DNA from 2 places in the Candidatus Clostridium radicumherbarum genome. Region 2 is predicted to be linked to the other one. Evidence: a T-box and tRNA genes for the amino acid it is inferred to sense, from the RefSeq annotation. Region 2 holds a T-box; the other holds one or more tRNA genes.
What was found. The T-box of region 2 lies ahead of trpS (tryptophan--tRNA ligase). A T-box ahead of a tRNA ligase gene usually reads a tRNA of that ligase, here a tRNA-Trp.

Region 1 (3,425 bases), on a different contig from region 2:
TGGAATAGAAAAAAGTGGTCTGATAGTAAATGATGCTCAGGTCAGGAGACTTATAATTGAAGAGTTTTATGACTCGGAGAATCCTAGATTTGAATTGGAGTTGTTTTGTGAAAGTACATATTCTATGAATTATAATATAATTAAAAATGAACATGAAAAAGAGGTAATAAAATACAATCCTCCAAGTAATAAAAAGCGAGTTATGGGAATTAAAAGCAAAAAAACCGAAAAAGATAAAAGTTTAAAGGTATGTGAAATTTGTGAAAAGTCTATTAGTCCAAGCAGTGCCGTAACTGCAAATAATGGTAAAATGATAATTTGCAAAGATTGTTTTAAAAAGCTTTTCTAAATAAAAAGACAGAGGGCTAATTAACCTTCTGTCCTTGTAAATTCTCAATTTTAATCGCAATACTCATTTTTCCTTCATCTGTTTTCAAATGTTTTTTTTCTAATGTCATGTTTTCTATTTCACCAGGAGAGAATTCTTCTTTAAATATTTCTTGTATCTTTCTATTATTAATATATAAAACTGCCGAGGAAGATTTATATAATTTATCAGTTTTGAAGCTTATATTTACCTTTTCATCCAATTTATCTAAATTAATAAATTTTGGTACGGCATATTTTATGCCTTCACCTTCATAAACTTCAATTCTATCTGCAGAAAAAGTCTTACCTGTGCAATAATCTGCAGCATTTCCTCCTGCTTTATAGCCTTCTATTGTTACATTTTTTACCGTGTTATGAATGTTAATTACATTGCCGCAGGCAAATATGCCTTCCACATTTGTGTTAAGTTCTTCATCAATTACTGTGCCATTTGTTGAATTTGAAATATTAATACCAACCTTTTTTAGTAGTTCATTTTCAGGTTGAAGACCCATAGATAAAATTACGGTATTACAAGGTATATATTCTTCTGTGCCAATAATAGCTTTATTGTCACTATCTACTTTTATAACAGTTACTCCTTCAACTCTGTCCTTACCTCTTATATCTATAGCTTTATATCCAAGTTTTAGTGGAATATCTAAATCATTAATACAATCCTCAATGTTTTTCTTTGATCCTTTGGGAAAAAATGCGCTTTCAATTATTGATTTAATAGAAGCTCCTTCAAGGACCATTCTCTGAGCAGCAATTAGTCCAGTATCCCCAGATCCAATAATAACTACTTGCTTTCCAGGCATATATCCTTCATTAACGATAAATCTTTGAGCAGCTCCAGCAGTAAAAATTCCAGCACAGCTTTTTCCTTGAATATTAATAGTCCCCTTCGGCTTTTCTCTTCCTCCAAGGGCTAGAATAATTGTTTTTGCACCAATTTCCAATATCCCATTTTCATTAACTGCTGTAATTATCTTGTCCTTAGAAATATCAATTACTTCAGTATTTAATATATAAGAAACATTAAGTTTATTTGCTTTATCTATAAGGTTTTGTGCAAATTCCGGTCCTGTAAGAATCTTATTATCCTTAATTCTTTCAAAGCCACAATGAATAGAATAATTTAAAGCTCCACCAAGTTCGTTTTCTCTTTCTATTAGTAATACCTTTTGAACTTCCTTCTCCTTTGCTGCTATAGCTGCTGAAAGCCCAGCAGGACCTCCACCTATTATAACTATATCAAAATTCTGCATAATATCCTCTCATTTCTTTATGAATGTTAGCATTTTTCTAGAAATGTAAATTAGCTATTTTTTTTAATCAATCCATCTATTCCTATTCTTAAAAACGCAAAGGATATAAAAAACGGAATAAAGCCAATGGCCACAGGTTTCAAAAGTGCCTCCATATTTTTAGCTTTAAAATAAGAATTTATTATAAAATATGCTGTTGCAGCAAGCCCTAAAACACCAAATATTAGTATCAAAAATGCCAAATTTTTATTCTTTCTCATATGTTATCCTCTCCATCAATTTTCTATTACCATTTTACCACAATTTCTTATTGAAATATATTTTAAAATATTATATTTAAAAACTGTTGCTTTTTTATTAATCATGTTATATAATATTTCTTGTCTTAGGGGTATAGCTCAGTTGGCAGAGTAGCGGTCTCCAAAACCGTTGGCCTAGGTTCGAGTCCTAGTACCCCTGCCATATTCTTAAAATTAATACCGGACAAAAAACGGACAGAATGTTTAAAACCGGAATTTAAAAGGAGTAGAAATAATTTCTACTCCTTTATTTTAGTTATTTTAAATTTTGAACTTTTTGAAAATAGATCACTACAACTGTTATATTTATTGCAAAAAATCATAACTTCATCAAATGTAAAATCAGAATAACCATTCAATTTGTTATTAAGAGTTCTTGTACTAATCTTCATAGTTTTGGCACGTTCTTTTCTATTAATACCATTTAATATCAAAAATGCTTTCAATCCATAATAAGATTTTTTTACTTCCCCATTTGTCATTTATTAACCCCATCCACTTTATATTTTCCAAAGGATCCACTTGCAAGTCCTTAGCTCATACTTTAATTCAAATATCTTTTGTTGGTTACCAAATACACTCTCACACTTAAATATTAGCATTTCATTGCCGGCTATCTTTTCTTTGTCTATAAATTTAACTTTATCAACTTTTATAACTACTTGGCTTTCATCATCAGCTAAGAGTTTAAATCTAACTGGATGCGGTAAACCTGATTTCTCGAACCAACAGACCATATCTATAGGTGTAGCTAGGATTTTCATGTTTTCACCTTCCAAGTGCGACATAATGGTTATATTATACGAGAATGTTTGTTCGTGTGTCAATGACAATTTATTCTATCTTTTTATGAAAATATTTTGGGCTAACATTATTTGTTAGCCCAAAATATTTTCCTAAATAAGGCACTATCTAATTTTAAATTTGATAGTGCTGATTTATTTTGCTCGTAGTCAAAGTAAAAATTAAAGCCCTGAGTAATCAGAGCTTTTTAAATGTATTTATATTATTTTTGAAGAGTAATTTTTACACCCTGTAATCTAACCGCAAAATCACCTTTAACTATTTTTACATATCCTGGTCCTTGCTGAATTTCGTTTGCAATAATATCATCTAGACCCATTGCTACACTTTTTGACCTTTCTACATATCCCTTTTTTGTTGTTGTATCTGTTACTTCTACTTTATAAGTACCTGGTGCTAAGTCATATCCTATTAAGTATATTCCATCAGAAGCTTCATTCTTTAAGGCTGGTTTTAGATCATCAAGTTTAATAGGCTCTAAAGTAACTCCTGTTAATTTAACAGCAACGTCTGTACTTTTAATTTCAACATATCCATTACCAGTTAAAATTGCAATAAATCTCTTATATACTCTGCTTCATATCCCGTATAGAGTGAAATATCCTTTACACAGGCAAAGACCTTTTTCCTTTGCTCTGCACTAATTAACCTTCCATCATCTAGCTTTAATTCACCTTGTAAA
Region 2 (3,425 bases):
CTGGTCAGTAATTTCCGGTGCAGCAAGGCAAGGCCGAAGAGAAGTTGCTATGGAGGCACTAGAAAGAAATTTAGTTAAGGAGGATAAAGGCATTGTACTGCTTTTAACACCAGCCTTTAATAATTCAAAATTAGAACCTGGCTATATAAAGGGTTATGTACCTGGAGTAAGAGAAAACGGCGGCCAATATACCCATGCTGCCACTTGGGTAGCACTTGCCATGGCTAAACTAGGCTATGGGAATAAGGCCTGGAAGATTTATCACATGATAAATCCTATAAATCATACTAAATCCTATCTTGATTGTTTAAGATATAAGGTAGAACCTTATGTTATAACTGCAGACGTATATAACACGGTCGGCCATGAAGGCAGAGGCGGCTGGAGCTGGTATACTGGATCTTCCAGCTGGATGTACAGGGTTGGAATAGAAGGAATACTTGGACTTAAGCTTAAGGGTGATAAGGGCTTTACCATTGAGCCTTCTGTACCAAAGGAATGGAAGGAATATGAACTAAACTTTAAAAAAGACAATTGCAGCTATAACATCCTAGTTAAAAGAGGGGATAAAAATGAATTATATGTGGATGGAAAGCTAATAGAGCAGGAATTAATTCCACATTTTGAAGAAGGGGAACATAAAGTTGAAGTGATAATTAATTGACCCTAAAAGATTATAAAAACTAAATGCATTAAGAAGGCTGAAGCTGAAGTAATTAATATAATGTACTTTCAGGTTTCAGCCCTTTCTTTATATATTCAATGATTAAATAATTTTATATGTGGTATAGTTTACTTGCTTTTTCCAATAAATATAGAAAATTAACAATTTATCTATTGAATAGTGTATATATTATGTATAAAATAGTTATAAACTAAAATATTAAAATTTTCAAAAAATAAAAATTGGAGGGATTTTAATGACAGAGTTAAATCAAATTTACAAATGTGAGATATGTGGAAACATAGTTGAAGTGGTTCATCCTTCAGGCGGAACTTTATCCTGCTGCAATCAGCCAATGAAACTTTTGGTAGAGAACACCACTGAGGCAGCCCTAGAAAAACATATTCCAGTTATTGAAAAGGTAGATGACGGAGTAGTTGTTAAAATCGGTTCTGTAGAGCATCCAATGATAGAAACTCATTATATTGAATGGATTGAAGTTGTTACAGCTAATAAAGTTTATAGAAAATATTTAAAACCAGGTGAAAAGCCTGAGGCATATTTTAAGCTTGAAGAAGATGTTCTATTTGCAAGAGAATACTGTAATCTTCATGGTCTTTGGAAAAAATAATAGGTTATAAATTTTAAAAGATTGTCAAGATTACAATTGACAATCTTTTTATTTAGGCATATCATAAAGTAAATAATATATATTGCCGTTTAAAAAAGAAGTAAGTAGGCTTAAAAACAAATTTAAAGAGAGCTGTGTGGGTGAGATTACAGTAATTATGCTTAAGCTGAATGGGTCTTTTAGGTTGAAGATGAACCTTTAGTAGTCTTTCACGTTAGTCTTACGTTACAAAGGCAGGATATTTTTTGTATCTGTAATGAGGAAAGCATTGCTTTTAAATTAGGTGGTACCGCGTATATTACGCCCTATGGTTGAGAAACTATAGGGCGTTTTTTAAATTAAAAAATTAGAATTAATAAAGAATAAACTTTATGTAAAAAGTTATAAAAAGCTATATTATAAGCTACAATTTGTTGTGTGAAAACAAAGATAATTAATTTAAATTGAGGAGGTTTCTATTGTGGAAGAAAAAAGAAAAGTAATTTTTAGTGGAATTCAACCTTCAGGTGAGTTAACCTTAGGAAATTATATAGGAGCTGTTAAAAACTGGGTAAAGCTTCAAGATGATTATGACTGTTATTTTTGCATAGTTGATTTACATGCTATAACTGTTAAACAGGTACCAAAAGATTTAAGAACAAGAACCTTAGAAGTAATGGCAATATATATTGCTGCTGGAATAAATCCTGAGAAAAATACAATTTTTATTCAATCTCATGTTCCGGCACATAGTGAAGCAGCATGGTTATTAAATTGCAACACCTACATTGGTGAACTTAATCGAATGACACAGTTTAAAGATAAATCTCAAAGATATGGTGAATCTATATCGGCAGGCTTACTTAACTATCCTGTATTAATGGCAGCAGACATATTATTGTACCAAACCGATCTAGTACCAGTTGGAAGCGACCAAAAACAGCATCTTGAAATCGCAAGGGATATAGCACAAAGGTTTAATAATTCCTATAGTGAAACCTTTGTAATTCCAGAGGGTTATATAGCCAAAAATGGAGCTAAAATAATGAGTCTTCAGGATCCACTAAAGAAAATGTCTAAATCAGATGATAATCCTAATGGCTTCATTTTAATTATGGATCCTCCTGAGGTAATTAGAAGGAAAATAAGCAGAGCTGTAACAGACAGCATTGGAGTTGTTAAATACTGTGATGAGCAGCCTGGAGTCAAAAATTTAATTACAATTTTAAGCACAATTACAGGCGAAACAATTGAAGCTATTGAAAAGAAATACGAAGGCCAAGGCTATGCTCAGTTTAAAAAGGATGTAGCAGAAGCAATTGTAGATGAATTAGAACCAATTCAAATTAAGGTAAAAGAGCTGCTATCTAACAAGGAATACCTAGAAAGCATTTATAAAGCTGGAGCAGAAAAAGCTAATTATGTTGCAAGAAAAACCTTATCAAAAATGCAAAAGAAAATAGGCTTTATACCAGTAGCTAGGTAAAATAATATCTATCAGCTTAATCAAAATCTTTAAAGAAACCTTGGTAATATGGTTATTTAATCATATTGCCAAGGTTTTTTAATAGAAATTCAAAAATAATCTTTTTCAAGTTTTTTATTAGTAAATAATGTTGTTTTTATGATATACTTTTTAATGTATTATTTTTATAAAGTTGTATCTTAAGGAAAGATATTAGGGATACTAAGATAAGCATAATATTTTAAGAAAGGTAATTTTGTACATGGAAAATATCGATGAAAAAATTTATAAAAATAGGTGGATAATTCTTTTTAATGTGGTTTTGGTAACCTTTATGGCATGCTTGGATAGCAGCATTGTAAATGTAGCCTTACCTAAAATGTCTGAAAGGCTCAATGTAAGCATGGCATCCATTGAATGGGTTGTGACAAGCTATTTAATTGTCGTATCAGCAAGTATTTTAATTTTTGGAAGACTAGGAGATATTAAAGGCAAAATAAAGGTTTTTAAGTTTGGGATTATAGTATTTACCTTTGGTTCCTTAATGTGTGGAATAACAAGCTCCCTATCATTTTTAGTTGCAGCTAGGGTACTCCAAGGTATTGGAGCTGCAGCTACTATGTCAGCTAATCAAGGAATCATAACTCAAGTTTTCCCAAGTACCGAGAGGGGCAGGGCGTTAGGTA

Region 1: it has a tRNA-Trp gene. The T-box ahead of trpS (tryptophan--tRNA ligase) is inferred to sense a tRNA for this amino acid. The anticodon was not compared.

What each region holds. Positions count from the first base shown of each region.
Region 1 covers NZ_JBJHZY010000001.1:819,192-822,616, reverse strand. Annotated here, with positions in the region: gene ACJDUH_RS03970 (RusA family crossover junction endodeoxyribonuclease) at 1-349, shown strand, start outside; gene ACJDUH_RS03965 (NAD(P)/FAD-dependent oxidoreductase) at 366-1,640, opposite strand; gene ACJDUH_RS03960 (hypothetical protein) at 1,691-1,900, opposite strand; tRNA gene ACJDUH_RS03955 (tRNA-Trp) at 2,028-2,102, shown strand; gene ACJDUH_RS03950 (hypothetical protein) at 2,179-2,421, opposite strand; gene ACJDUH_RS03945 (hypothetical protein) at 2,440-2,703, opposite strand; gene ACJDUH_RS03940 (putative HNHc nuclease) at 3,287-3,425, opposite strand, start outside.
Region 2 covers NZ_JBJHZY010000002.1:210,725-214,149, reverse strand. Annotated here, with positions in the region: gene ACJDUH_RS10910 (glycoside hydrolase family 94 protein) at 1-664, shown strand, start outside; gene ACJDUH_RS10905 (desulfoferrodoxin) at 921-1,295, shown strand; T-box leader at 1,375-1,606, shown strand; gene trpS (tryptophan--tRNA ligase) at 1,756-2,760, shown strand; gene ACJDUH_RS10895 (MFS transporter) at 3,002-3,425, shown strand, end outside.